4 regions of the Diaphorobacter sp. J5-51 genome follow, and region 1 is predicted to be linked to each of the others. Evidence: predicted binding sites of a transcription regulator. Region 1 holds the regulator's gene; each other region holds the start of a gene.
What was found. Region 1 encodes sigma-54, which starts transcription at its own class of promoters, with help from an activator protein. Its sites were predicted from a motif close to TGGCANGNAANCTGCTTT; they were not measured.
Positions count from the first base shown of each region.

Region 2: a site for sigma-54 is predicted at 1,635-1,652, ahead of OX89_RS07850 (TorF family putative porin). Genes of this name have one in related genera too.
Region 3: a site for sigma-54 is predicted at 1,348-1,365, ahead of OX89_RS02245 (pilin). Genes of this name have one in related genera too.
Region 4: a site for sigma-54 is predicted at 1,531-1,548, ahead of adh (aldehyde dehydrogenase). Genes of this name have one in related genera too.

Region 1 is NZ_JSYI01000015.1:30,569-34,113, forward strand. It holds gene OX89_RS01755 (class I SAM-dependent RNA methyltransferase) at 1-572, opposite strand, end outside; gene OX89_RS01760 (thioesterase family protein) at 569-1,012, opposite strand; gene OX89_RS01765 (RNA polymerase factor sigma-54) at 1,016-2,593, opposite strand; gene lptB (LPS export ABC transporter ATP-binding protein) at 2,646-3,398, opposite strand; gene lptA (lipopolysaccharide transport periplasmic protein LptA) at 3,422-3,545, opposite strand, start outside.
Region 2 is NZ_JSYI01000054.1:109,685-113,229, forward strand. It holds gene OX89_RS07845 (YifB family Mg chelatase-like AAA ATPase) at 1-1,471, opposite strand, end outside; gene OX89_RS07850 (TorF family putative porin) at 1,690-2,421, shown strand; gene glnK (P-II family nitrogen regulator) at 2,442-2,780, shown strand; gene OX89_RS07860 (ammonium transporter) at 2,827-3,545, shown strand, end outside.
Region 3 is NZ_JSYI01000017.1:16,761-20,305, forward strand. It holds gene OX89_RS02235 (Stp1/IreP family PP2C-type Ser/Thr phosphatase) at 1-342, shown strand, start outside; gene OX89_RS02240 (FHA domain-containing protein) at 447-1,082, shown strand; gene OX89_RS02245 (pilin) at 1,426-2,013, shown strand; gene tfpZ (TfpX/TfpZ family type IV pilin accessory protein) at 2,074-2,865, shown strand; tRNA gene OX89_RS02255 (tRNA-Arg) at 3,219-3,290, shown strand; partial or broken gene moaC (cyclic pyranopterin monophosphate synthase MoaC) at 3,353-3,545, opposite strand, start outside.
Region 4 is NZ_JSYI01000121.1:29,026-32,570, forward strand. It holds gene OX89_RS14840 (Na/Pi cotransporter family protein) at 1-1,316, shown strand, start outside; gene adh (aldehyde dehydrogenase) at 1,607-3,130, shown strand; gene adhP (alcohol dehydrogenase AdhP) at 3,226-3,545, shown strand, end outside.

The sequences.
Region 1 (3,545 bases):
CCGGTGGCGGCGATCATGGCGGCGGCCAGCGTTTCCTTGAGCGGCGCGTCGCCCTTGTCCTCGCGCCAGCCGCGTTTGAACAGCGGCTCGCCCGAGGTGTCGATGTAGATCTGGGCGCGGTCGCTGGTCAGGTGCAGGTGCACGCGCACGTCGGGCCACTGCGTCTGCACGTCGGGGCGCACGCCGGCCTTGGCGCGGAAGCGGTCGGCCACGGCATCCTTCACGCGCAGCGCGGCGAAGTTCAGGCTCTTGAGCGGGCTGTGCTGCGCCGTCACCTCCACCTTGAAGCTCTGGCGCGGGGTGAACCAGATCTCCCAGGCCACGTCGGCCGCGGCGGCATAGATGTCGTCCTCGTTGCGGTAGGGCCGCTCGGCCAGTTGCACCAGCACACGCTGCGCCAGGCGGCTGTGCAGGTTCAGGCGCAGCGCGTCGCGCCAGGAGGCGCGCAGCAGCACGCCCGCGCGGCCCACGAGCAGGTCCTGCCCGGCCAGCCCCGTGAGGCTGTGCACCTCGTCGGCCAGATAGCCCTCCACGCCAGCGGCGCAGGGCAAAAAGAGTTGAAGCTGGTTCATTGCGGCTGTGCTGCGCGCTGCAGCAATGGCTGGAGCACGGATTCAGGAATGGGTGCGGGCTTGCGGGCCGCACGGTCGATGAAGACGATGCCGGTCTTGCCGCGCGCGATCTCGCGCCCCTGGCTCTTCTCGGTCAACCGGAAGACGAGGTCGAAGCCGTAGCGGTTGAAGTCCTGCGGCGTCATCTCCACGCGCAGCGTCTCGCCGTGGAACGCCTCGGACTTGTACTGCGCCACGATGTCGCCCACCACGGTGGACAGGCCCGCCACGTCGGCCTCGGGGTAGCCCAGCGACTTGAAGAAACGCACGCGCGCCTCGGACACGAGTCTGAGCAACTGCGCGTTGTCCAGGTGCCCGCCCTGGTTGACATGGCTGATGTAGATCTGCAGCTCGGTACTGAAGCCGAAGTGCGGGGGAAGGTCGAAGACGACGCGTGCCATGGTTCAAAGTGCCTTGCGGATGTTGGCCGGGGCGATCTTGAGCGCCTCACGGTATTTGGCCACGGTGCGGCGCGCACATTCAATGCCCTGCTCCTTGAGCATCTCGGCGATCTGGCTGTCCGACAGCGGCTTGTGCGGGTTCTCGGCCGCGATGAACTGCTTGATGAGCGCGCGCACGGCCGTGCTGGAGGCGTTGCCGCCGGTTTCGGTGCCCAGCCCCGAGCCGAAGAAATACTTGAGTTCGTAGGTGCCTTGCGGCGTGGCCATGTACTTGGCGGTGGTCACGCGGCTGATGGTGGACTCGTGCAGGCCCAGTTCATCGGCAATGTCGCGCAGCACCAGCGGGCGCATGGCCAGTTCGCCATGCACGAAGAAGTTCTTCTGCCGCTCCACGATGGCGCGCGACACGCGCAGGATGGTGTCAAAACGCTGCTGGATGTTCTTGATGAACCAACGCGCCTCCTGCAGCCGTGCCTGCAGCGCCTGGTGGCCTTCGCCACGGCCGCCGCGCAACGCACCGGCGTAGATGTCGTGCACGCGCAGGCGCGGCATCACGTCCGGGTTGAGCTGCACGCTGAAGTTCTGCTGTCCGCCGCGGCCGGTTTTCTTGACGATCACGTCGGGCACGATGATGTTGCGGTCCACGTCGGCAAAGCGCCTGCCCGGGCGTGGCTCCAGCCGCGCGATCAAGGCCATCGCGGCGCGCGTGCGCTCTTCGCTGGTGCCGCAGGCCTGCGCCAGGCGGCGCACGTCGCGCTTGGCCAGCAGGTCCAGCGGCTGGCCGCAAATGGCCAGCGCGGCCTGGATCACGTCGGGGTCGCCCTCTTCGTCCTGGTCCATCGCACGCAGCTGCAGCGTGAGGCATTCGGCCAGGCCGCGCGCGCCCACGCCCGCGGGCTCCAGGCTTTGCAGCAGGCGCAGCGCCACGGTGAAACGGTGCACCAGTTCATCGAGTTGCTCGGGGTCTTCGGTGCCCGCCAGGCTGGCGGCCAGGTCCTGCAGCGACTCGTCCAGGTAGCCGTCGTCGTTCAGCGATTCGATGAGGAAGCGCAGCGCGGCCATGTCCAGCTCGGACAGGCGCAGCGCCAGCGCCTGGCGGTGCAGGAAGGCCGTGAGCGACTCCTGGCTGCGGGCCAGCTCGGTGGCGTCCACCTCGTCGTCGCTCCCCGCGCCGGCACCGTTGCGCGCCGGGGCGTCGCCGCCCCACTCGCTGTCGTCGGGCGCCAGGTCTACCGAGCCGTCGCCTTCCCAGTCCGCGGGTTCGGCCGTGGATTCGGCGGTGGAGGTTTCTGCATCATTTTGGCTTGTAGCGCTTTCCTGCCCTGCGCTGACAGCTCCTGAATAAATAGCATCCTCGGCTTCGCGGTCTTGCTCGCTCACCGGTGCATCGGCCTGGGCCAGGCCGAACTCCTCGCGCGGGGCCTCTTCCAGCGTGCGCTCCAGGAAGGGGTTCTCGTCGAGCATTTGCTCGACCTCCTGGGCCAGCTCCAGCGTGGACAGCTGCAGCAGGCGGATCGACTGCTGCAACTGCGGTGTGAGCGCCAGGTGCTGCGAGACGCGCAGCGACAGGCCGGGCTTCATGGCCTGCAACCCACTGTCTGGTCCTGCATCGCGCCGTGGTCGCCCATCACTCTCACATGCGGAAGTGCTCGCCCAGGTACACCCGGCGCACTTCCGCGTTGTCGACGATGTCCGACGGCGTACCCTGAGCCAGCACCTGGCCGTCGCTGATGATGAAGGCGTGGTCGCAGATGCCCAGCGTCTCACGCACGTTGTGGTCGGTGATCAGCACGCCAATGCCGCGCGCCTTGAGAAAGCCAATGATGCGCTGGATCTCGATCACGGCGATCGGGTCGATGCCGGCGAAGGGCTCATCCAGCAGGATGAAGCGCGGCTGCGTGGCCAGCGCGCGCGCGATCTCCACGCGCCGGCGCTCGCCGCCCGACAGCGCCAGTGCAGGCGACTTGCGCAGGTGGTCCACGCGCAGTTCCTGCAGCAGCGCGGTCAGGCGCCGCTCCACCTCGGCGCGCGGCAGGGAGCGGCCGGCCTCGTCGGTCTGCAGCTCCAGCACCGCGCGCACGTTGTCTTCGACATTGAGCTTGCGAAAGATCGAGGCTTCCTGCGGCAGGTACGACAGGCCCAGCCGCGAGCGCCGGTGGATGGGCATGTCCGTCACGTCCTGCCCGTCGATGCTGATGCGGCCGCCGTCGCTGCGCACCAGGCCGACGATCATGTAGAACGACGTGGTCTTGCCGGCGCCGTTGGGGCCCAATAGGCCCACCACCTCGCCCTTTTGCACGACCACGGACACGTCCTTGACCACCTTGCGGCTGCCGTAGGACTTCTCCAGGTGCAGCGCCTCCAGGCGGCTGACGCCTTCGCTCATGCGCGCATCGTCCAAGGCCGCGCTCACTTCGCGCCGTCCAGGCTGGGGCTGGTACGCAGCGCGGGCGGCTCGGTGCGCACGGGCGGCGTGGCGCTGGTGCCCGATGCAGGCTCCTTGGGCGCGAGCACCGCCCGCACCCGGCCGCCC
Region 2 (3,545 bases), on a different contig from region 1:
CGCAACCCGATAGATCGGCAATAGTACGTGCAACCTTGAGGGCCCGGTGCGTGCTGCGCGCCGACCACGCCAGGCGCGCCGCCGCGGCCTGCAGGAACCGCGCGGCCGGCGCGTCCAGCGCCGCCATCTGTTCCAGCTCCTGACCCTGCAATGCCTGGTTGGCCTTGCCCTGGCGCTGGAGCGCTCGTTCGTGCGCGCGGGCCACGCGTTCGCGCACGGCGCCGCTGGGTTCGCCGGGCGGGGCGCCCAGCAGTTCCTCGGGCGGCAGCGCGGGCACCTCCACATGCAGGTCGATGCGGTCCAGCAGCGGGCCGCTGAGCTTGCCCTGGTAGCGCGCGATCTGGTCGGGTGTGCAGCGGCAGGCGCGCTGGTGCGAGCCCGCAAAACCACAGGGGCAGGGGTTCATGGCCGCCACGAGCTGAAAGCGCGCCGGGAACTCGGCGCGCTGCGCCGCCCGGGCGATGGTGATGCGCCCGCTCTCCAGCGGCTCGCGCAGCGCTTCCAGGGCGCTGCGGGCGAATTCGGGGAATTCATCGAGGAAGAGCACGCCTTCGTGCGCGAGCGAGATCTCGCCCGGGCGCGGCGGCGAGCCCCCGCCCACCAGTGCGATCGCGCTGCAGCTGTGGTGCGGGCTGGCTGTGGTGCGCTGCATCCACTGCGCGGGGCTGAAGCGCCCGGCCAGGCTGGCAATGGCCGCGCTCTCCAGCGCTTGCTCCACCCCCATCGGGGGCAGCAGCCCGGCAAAACGCTGGGCCAGCATGGATTTGCCCGAGCCCGGGGGCCCCACGAGCAGCAGCCCGTGCCCGCCTGCGGCAGCGATCTCCAGTGCGCGCTTGGCCGCGGCCTGCCCCTTCACGTCGGCCAGGTCCGGGCCATCGGTGGCCGGGGCCGGCGGCGCGGGTTGCAGCCGCTGCCAACCGCCGTCGTCCGCGCCATCATCGTTCGGCGGGGGCACGGGCACGAACTGGCGCACCACGTCCAACAGGTGGTGCGCGCGGTAGATCTCGGTGCCCGGCACCAGCGCAGCTTCTTCGGCGCTGCCGGGGGGAAGCACCGTGCGTACGGGCTGCGCCAGCGCGCGCAGCGCCAAGCTGGTCGCCAGGGCGCCGCGCACCGGGCGCAGCAGGCCCGACAGCGATAGCTCGCCGGCGAACTCCCAGCCGTCCAACCGGGCCGCGTCGATCTGCCCGCTCGCGGCCAGGATGCCCAGCGCGATCGGCAGGTCGAAGCGGCCGGAGTCTTTGGGCAGATCGGCCGGCGCCAGGTTCACGGTGATCTTCTTGTTGGCCGGGAATTCCAGCCCGGCGTTCTGCAGCGCGGAGCGCACGCGCTCGCGCGCCTCCTTGACCTCGACATCGGCCAGGCCCACCAGCGCGAAGCTGGGCAACCCGTTGGCCAGGTGTACTTCCACAGTAACGGCGGGCGCGTGCAGGCCCAGCAGGGCGCGGCTTTGCACCAAAGCAAGACTCATCGCAACGGATCTCCCCAGGCATGTGCGTGCAACCATGGCGACGGATGCGCCAGGGGGCCGCCCTGCACCAGGCTGGTGCGAAATGCGCCGGGCTGCAACCCCTGTGACTGCACGTATGCCTCAGGATGGTACCCGGCAGGCCGTCGCGGGGCGGATTTCGGGGTGGCACGGTCCATGCATTGAGGGGGTGTCAACCGTCGCCCAACACTGGAGGAACCATGCACCGCTTTTCCCTCAAGACCCTGACCCTCGCTTTTGCGGCCGTCGCCGTACCGGGCCTTGCCAGCGCCCAGCTCACTGCCAATGTGTCGCTGACCAGCAACTACAAGTTCCGCGGCCAGGACCAGGACGTGAACCGCATCAAGGCCGTGAACCCGGCCATCCAGGGCGGGTTCGACTACAGCTTTGGCGACAGCGGCTTCTACGTGGGCAACTGGAACTCCAGCGTGGACTGGCTGTCCGGCAACTCCATCGAGGCCGACTTCTACGGCGGCTACAAATTCAAGGCCGGTGAGGTGGACCTGGATGTGGGCGCGCTCACGTATGTGTACCCGGGCAACACCAGCGGCAACACCACCGAGCTGTACGGCGCGGCCACGTACGGCCCGTTCACGGCCAAGTACTCGCACACCGTGTCCAAGGATTACTTCGGCTGGGCGGGCGCCAAGACCTCCAGCAACCGCGGGCGCAACACGGGCTACCTGAACCTGGCGTTTGCGCAGGAGGTTGCGCCCAGCGTCACGCTGAAGGCGTCCGTGGGCTACACGCGCTTTGCCAGCGACATCAAGGACCTGGGCGTGCCCAATTACGTGGACTACAGCGTGGGCGGCGCCTACGACTTCGGCGCCGGCCTGTCATTGTCCGCGGCGGTTGCTGGAGCCAACAAGAAGGGCTTCTTCGGCGATGCCAACAAGGCCCGCCTGATCGTCTCCCTCACCAAGACCCTTTAACTCTCGACAAGGAACCGATCATGAAAATGGTCACCGCCATCATCAAACCCTTCAAGCTCGACGAGGTGCGCGAGTCCCTGTCGGACATCGGCGTACAGGGCATCACCGTGACCGAGGTGAAGGGCTTCGGCCGCCAGAAGGGCCATACCGAGCTGTACCGCGGCGCCGAGTACGTCGTGGACTTCCTGCCCAAGGTGAAGATCGAGGCCGCCGTGGCCGACGAGCTGGTGGAACGCGTCATCGAGGCCATCGAAGGCGCGGCCCGCACCGGCAAGATCGGCGACGGCAAGATCTTCGTGGCGCACCTGGAGCAGGTGGTGCGCATCCGCACCGGCGAGACCGGCCAGGAAGCCCTGTGAGCGCGCGCCGCACAGGCATTCGTCCCTCCCGACCCAGAGATCTGCCATGAAAAAACTATTTGCTTCCCTACTGATCGGTGCAAGCCTGCTGGCCGGTGGCGCCGGCGCGCTGGCCCAGACACCCGACGCGGCCGCAACGGCTTCGGAGCCAGTGGCCGTCGCACCCGCGCCCGCTGCCGAGCCCGTCGCAGCACCTGCTGCGGCACCCGCACCCACCCCCGCGGCAGAGGCGCCCGCCGCGCCCAAGGTGGACTCGGGCGACACCGCCTGGATGCTGACCTCCACGCTGCTCGTGATCCTGATGATCATCCCGGGCCTGGCCCTGTTCTACGGGGGGCTGGGCCGCACCAAGAACATGCTGTCCGTGCTGATGCAGGTGTTCGTGATCTTTGCCCTGGTGTCGCTGCTGTGGTCCATCTATGGCTACAGCCTCGCGTTCTCCGGCGAGGGCCAATTCGTGGGCGACCTGTCCAAGCTTTTCCTGAAGGGCGTGAGCCAGGAAACCTTTGGTGCGCTGGCGACCATTCCCGAATACGTGTTCATCGCCTTCCAGGGCACGTTCGCGGCCATCACCGTGGCGCTGATCGTGGGCTCCTTTGCGGAACGCATGCGTTTTGCGGCCGTGCTCATCTTCGCGCTGCTGTGGTTCACCTTCAGCTATGTGCCCATGGCCCACATCGTGTGGGGTGGCGGCCTGCTGGCGGCCGACGGCGCGCTCGATTTTGCGGGCGGCACCGTGGTGCACATCAATGCCGGTATCGCGGG
Region 3 (3,545 bases), on a different contig from region 1:
CTCACGCCGGCACAAGCAGCCGTTTCGGGGCAGCGCAACCTGGTGACACGGGCGCTGGGGGTGGATGTGTCCGTGCATATAGAAATCAACGAATTTCCTGTCGAGCCCGGTGACTTGTTCATTCTTTGCTCCGACGGCCTGACGGATATGTTGAGTGACGCAGATTTGGCCGAACTGGCGCGGATGCCCATTGCGCTACAAGATAAAGCGGCGCGCATGGTGGCCATGGCCAACGCCATGGGAGGGCGGGACAACATCAGCGTAGTGCTGGCGCAAACGCAACTCGCTCAGGACGCCAAAAAACGCGGCGGCCTCATGGCGCGCCTGCTGCGCACCTCGTGACCTTTCCGCCAAGCTCAGCCCGACCGCCAGGGCTTCATTTGCCTGTGCCCGGAAATTGCTACTTCCCTCTACTAGCTAAGTTGTTTGGATAAGGAAAAGTGATCATGCCCAGAATGGTCGTGTCGATCGATGGAGTTGTCATCAAGGAAGTTACCTTCACCAAGGAACGCACAACGGTAGGCCGCCGCCCCTACAACGACGTGGTCATCGACAACCTTGCCGTCAGTGGTGAACATGCGGTCTTCCTCATGAATGGGGATGATGTGGAAGTAGAGGACCTGGGTAGCACCAACGGCACCTATGTCAATGGCAAGGCCATCAAGCGACAGCCTTTGCGCAACGGCGACACGGTGGAATTGGGGAAGTACAAGATCCGCTTCCTGCACGAAGAGCCTGGTCATGACTATGAGAAGACGATGGTCTTCAAGCCCGGCATGTTGCCGCCGCTGGGCAAGCCTGCGGCCCCTGCGCCAGTCGTGCTGAGCGCCGCCGTGCGGGTGATGAACGGCCCCGCCGCCGGCCGTGAGGTGGCTCTGACAAAAGTGGTTACCACCATTGGCAAGCCAGGCGTGGCCGTGGCCTCCATCACCAAGCGGCACAGCGGCTTTGTGCTGGCCCATGTGGAGGGGGGGGACTTTCCGTTGCTGAACGGTACGCGCATTGGAGTGGACCCCATAACTCTCAAGAATGGTGACCGCATCGCTCTGGCCAGTACCGAGATGGAGTTTGTGCAGGGCTAGAGCGTGCAGAGGGCAACGCTAGTGTGGCGATCATTAGCGCTTCGCTTTTAAAAGCCGTTAGCGCCTGATGGGAGAAGGGGTGCTGCCGCGGGTCGCAGAATGCCGCGCTGCCTCTAACAGACCGAATTGCGTAGTTCTCCACGTAGAACACCTTGGGGTGACAAATGTGTCGACGTGTGACCGATTGGTTAGACTTTTCCTTTGCGGGGTTTGGGAAACGGGTGAAAAATGTCGCGCGCTGCAACGTTTGGTTGCATTCTGATGTTGGCACAGAAGCTGCTCAAGTTTTCTCAACCCGCAGGATTCCTCTGCGGGGGCTATTACCTAATTCCGAGGAGGATTTATGAAGCGTACCCTGCAACAAGGTTTCACCCTGATCGAACTGATGATCGTGGTGGCGATCATCGGCATTCTGGCGGCTGTGGCCCTGCCTGCCTACCAAGACTACACCGTGCGTGCCAAGGTGTCCGAGGCGGTCATTGCTGGCTCTTCTGCCAAGAGCGCGCTGAGCGAAGCCTTCCAGTCTGATAGCACGACAGGCCTGACCTCCGCAGCCACGGCCATCAATGCCACGCCTACGGCCCAGAAGTCTTCCAAGTACGTCCTCAACTACTGCGTATTCAACGCGGCAGCAGGTGGTGCTCCGACGGCTGCAGCCTGTGCTGCCTTTCCGAACCCTGCCACCAACTGGGTGGTGTCGGTCGCGCTTGCAGCCACCGCCGGGAATGGTATTCCTACCGGCCTCAACGGTCGTACATTCAACTTGGCTCCTAACGTGAACGGTGCCATTCCCGTGGCTGGCGCCCAAGGCGCTGTTGACTGGGCCTGCACCAGCGCCACCAACGTGGCAGCGACTCAGCGTGGCCTGAATAACAGAACTGTTCCGGCCACACCAGTTCCCGCAAAGTACATGCCTTCCGAATGCCGTTAAGCCTCGGTGCATGATCTGAAAAGAGCGCTCAGGCGCTCTTTTTTATATGGAAATTTGAATATGGATTTTTCGCTGCGCATGCATCGAGCCGCCAAAGCCGCCGCCTGCCATTTTCTTGTGTCGGTGGCGGTTGCTTTTGCGGTCGCAGCGGTGGTATTTGGCATTTGGTATCCCGCGCCTTACCACAACCTTTCCGGCGGCTTGAAGCTCTTTCTCATTGTGGTAGGGGTGGATGTTGTTTGTGGCCCGCTTCTCACGTTGGTGGTCTTTAATCCATCCAAAAGCCGTCGTGAGCTCTTGATAGATCTCGCCTTGATTGCCGTGATTCAGGTGGGGGCACTGGCTTACGGAATTCATACTGCTTACCAAGCCAGGCCCTTGTTTCTGGTGCATGAGGTGGACCGTTTTCGAGCCATCGGCATGCCTGATTTTGGCAATGAAAACGATGTCAAGGCTGCATTGAAGGGACTGGAGCCTTCCCTCCAACCACGGTGGCACAAGGGCCCCATCACCGTTGGAATCCGGATCCCGAATACCCGCGAAGAACGCCAGAGCGTGCTCTTCGAATCCATATTCGGCGGGCGTGATTATTCACAGAGGCCAGAATTCTATATACCGTACGACGAGGTAGAAAAAGAACGGGTGCTGCGCCGTGCCAGGCCAGCGAAAAACTTCGCGGCACACTATCCAAAGCAATCTGCAGATTTGCAAGAAATTCTCAAAAAAACCCAGACGTCCATGGAGAAGGCATTTTTTCTTCCTGTGCAACAAAAACAAGAATGGGTCGCGATCCTCAATGATTCAGCCATTATTCTAGGTTTCTTGCCGGGAGACGGGTTCGAAGTTCCCTGAATGGAAATTCAACTGCCTTGCACTGGACACGGGCAACGGTGCCATCTACAAAGCAATGCGGTTGCAAGGGCGCCTGTTCAACCGCTTGTGCTGGACCACAGGCATCACCGAATACCCCATCCCACGCCAGCGTCGCAACAGCGCCTGGGATGGCGCTTGACGCATCAGCCGCGAGATGAACGGCCTTCAACAGGCTTGTGATTGTCGGCATGCCCGTTTTCCAGGACGCGATAAGGTGGTCGTTTTGCAGTTCAATGGGCGTGCGTCAGAGTGCTTTCTTCTATAGGGCGGCATGGAAGCCCCAGCGAGCCATTATGATTTCTGACCTTGCGGCCCGCACCGGCCCTGCCACTGCCCGTAGCTCAACCGGATAGAGCAATTGCCTTCTAAGCAATAGGTCGGGGGTTCGAGTCCCTCCGGGGGCCAGCCTCAGCGCTCCCAAAAACATAGCTGCTAGCGCTTGCTGCGATTGGCTTTACGCCCAAAATCACCCCGCACCTCCAGGGGGATGGACGAAGCTCCCAGACTTTCCCCCGTGCTTTTCCAGTACCTGCACGCCGGTGATCACCATGCGCTTATCAGCCGCCTTGCACATGTCGTAAACCGTCAGCAGCGCTACCTGCACCGCCGTCAAAGCCTCCATCTCCACCCCTGTGGGGCCCACGGTTTCCACCGTGGCG
Region 4 (3,545 bases), on a different contig from region 1:
GCAGCGGCACGCGGCGCGGGGCGCTGGGCCAGGCGGTGGCGGGGTTCGGCGTGCTGTTCCTGGGCATCGAACTGCTGCGCCAGGGCTTCACCGGGCTGGGTCCGCAGGCGCTGCCACCGCTGTCCAGCGACCTGCCGGGCCTGGCGCTGGCAGTGCTCATCGGCCTGGGCATGACGGTGGTGCTGCAGGCCTCGTCGGCCACGCTGGCGGTGGTGCTCACGGCCGTGGCGGGCGGCTCGCTGGCGGTGGAAGTGGGCGCGGGCGTGGTCATCGGCGCCAACGTGGGCACCACGCTCACGGGCATCCTGGCCGCCATCCACGCCACTTCCAACGCGCGGCGCCTGGCGGCGGCACACGTGCTGTTCAACGTGGTGACGGCCGCGGCGGCCCTGGCGCTGCTGTCGCCCCTGCTCGCGGCCATCCACCACCTGGGCGTATGGCTCACGGGTGAGGGAGACGCAGTGACGCAGCTCGTGATCTTCCACACCGCGTTCAACCTGCTGGGCGTGCTGCTCATGTGGCCGCTGTCGGGGCCGCTCGCGCGCTTTCTGCTGGCACGCTTTCGCTCGGCCGACGAGGACGTGGCCCGTGCGCAGTTCCTGGACCACAACGTGGCCGCCGTGCCCGCGCTGGCCCTGCAGGCGCTGCGCCGCGAGATGGCGCGCGTAGGCCACCTGGCACTGCAGCTGGCGTCGGATGCCACCCGCATGGCGCCCGTCGCCCTGCCCTGGCAACCGGCCGGCGCACAGGCCACGAGCCAGCTCACGCGCCAGTTGCAGGCGCTGGAGCAGCTGCAGCAGCAGGTGGGCGCGTTTGTGAGCGACGTGAGCCGCCAGCCGCTGTCGCGCGACGTGGCCGACCAGATGCCCGAGCTGCTGCGCATTGCGGGCTACTACGACACGCTGGCGCGTGTCATGCACCAGGTGGGCCAGCAGGCGCTACGCGTCACGCACCCCGCAACGGTGCCGCCCACCACGCCCGAAGGCCACCCCCTGGCCGCGCTGCCCCTGGCCTTCACCGCGGCGCTGGATTTTTTTGCCGCCGCTGATCCCAAGGCCCACGACCTGGACCAGGTGAACACCGCTCACGCCGTCTTCGACGCGGCGTACGAAGCCGCCAAGGCCGCCGTGCTGCGCGCGGGTGCCCAGGGCTTGCTGGAAGTGACGGCCGCGCACGAGTGGACGGGCCTGCTGGGCGACCTGCGCCGCGCCGTGGAGCAGGCCCACAAGGCCGCGCAGCATCTGGCAGCCCTGCCGCGTCTCAAGCCCACCCCGCCCGCCAACGGCCCGGCAAGCGTTACGCCCGGTGCCGAGTGACCCGCAGCGGCGATTCAGGCAAAAAGTGCCTGCAACGCCCTTGAATACAGCGCGAGAAGCTATGTAAAACATAGCACCCTGAGCCCTTCAGCACGACTGCACCTTCAACGGGTGTTCCGTCATGGGCCGGCGCACTGTTGCGTTATGGCACACGGCTGCGCCGCTGCGGCACAGCCGCGGCACGCCCCACCGCCCCTCCCCTCTGCAGCCGTTCTGGCACGGCGCTTGCACTGAGGCACTGCCGCCGCCGCATCGGCGGCATTCCTTCACAAGCACTCAGGAGACACCACATGAACATGGCCGAAATCGCCAGCCTTGGCATCGCCAACCCCTACAAGCAGCAGTACGGCAACTACATCGGCGGGCAGTGGGTGGCGCCCGTGGACGGGCAGTACTTCGAGAACATCTCGCCCATCAACGGCCAGAAGTTCACGGCCGTGCCACGCTCCAACAGCAAGGACATCGACGCCGCACTGGACGCTGCGCACAAAGCCAAGGCCGCGTGGGGCCGCACCTCGACCACCGAGCGCGCCAACATCCTGAACCGGATCGCCGACCGCATGGAGGCCAACCTGCTGCAGATCGCCGTGGCCGAGACCATCGACAACGGCAAGCCGCTGCGCGAGACCATGGCGGCCGACATTCCGCTGGCCATCGACCACTTCCGCTACTTCGCCGGCGCCGTGCGCGCGCAGGAAGGCGGCATCAGCGAGATCGACGCCGACACCATCGCCTACCACTTCCATGAGCCGCTGGGCGTGGTCGGGCAGATCATTCCGTGGAACTTCCCCATCCTGATGGCGGTGTGGAAGCTCGCCCCCGCGCTAGCTGCGGGCAACTGCGTGGTGCTGAAACCCGCGGAGCAGACGCCCGCCTCCATCCTGGTACTGATGGAGATCATTGGCGACCTGCTGCCGCCGGGCGTGGTCAATGTGGTCAACGGCTTTGGCCTGGAGGCCGGCAAGCCACTGGCCTCCAGCAACCGGATCGCAAAAATAGCCTTCACCGGCGAGACCACCACGGGCCGGCTCATCATGCAGTACGCCAGCCAGAACATCATTCCCGTGACGCTGGAGCTGGGCGGCAAGAGCCCCAACATCTTCTTCGAGGACGTGATGTCCGCCGACGACGGCTTCTTCGACAAGGCGCTGGAAGGCTTTGCGATGTTCGCGCTGAACCAGGGCGAGGTCTGCACCTGCCCCAGCCGCGCGTTGATCCAGGAATCGATCTACGAGCGCTTCATGGAGCGCGCGCTCAAGCGCGTGGCCGCCATCCAGCAAGGCCACCCGCTGGACAAGAACACCATGATCGGCGCCCAGGCCTCGCAGGAGCAACTGGAAAAGATTCTTTCTTACCTGGACCTGGGCAAGCAGGAAGGCGCCCAGTGCCTCATCGGCGGCGCGCGCAACACCGCCCTGGGCGGCGACCTGGCCGGCGGCTACTACGTGCAGCCCACGGTGTTCAAGGGCCACAACAAGATGCGCATTTTCCAGGAAGAGATCTTCGGGCCCGTGGTCTCGGTGACCACCTTCAAGACCGAGGAAGAAGCGCTGGAGATCGCCAACGACACGCTCTACGGCCTGGGCGCGGGCGTGTGGAGCCGTGATGGCGCGCGCGCCTTCCGCATGGGCAAGGGCATCCAGGCCGGGCGCGTGTGGACCAACTGCTACCACCACTACCCCGCGCACGCGGCATTTGGCGGCTACAAGCAGTCGGGCATCGGTCGTGAGAACCACAAGATGATGCTGGACCACTACCAGCAGACCAAGAACCTGCTGGTGAGCTACACCCAGCAGCCGCTGGGCTTCTTCTAAGCCCATACAGCGCCCCCACTGGCCGTCCCAGCGGGGGCGGCTGGTGCACGGGGGCTCCCCTTGCGTTCATTTGCACAGAGAAGGAGGTTTATCCCATGCCAGCCAAGACAATGAAAGCCGCCGTGGTCCGCGAGTTCGGCAAGCCGCTGACGATCGAAGAGGTGCCCGTGCCCACCCCCGCCGCCGACCAGATCCTGGTGAAGATCGAGGCCTCGGGCGTGTGCCACACCGACCTGCACGCCGCCGAGGGCGACTGGCCCGTCAAGCCCAATCCGCCCTTCATCCCGGGGCATGAGGGCGTGGGCTTCGTCGCCGCCGTGGGCGCCAACGTCAAGCATGTGAAGGAAGGCGACCGCGTGGGCGTGCCCTGGCTGCACTCGGCCTGCGGCTGTTGCACGCACTGCCTGGGCGGTTG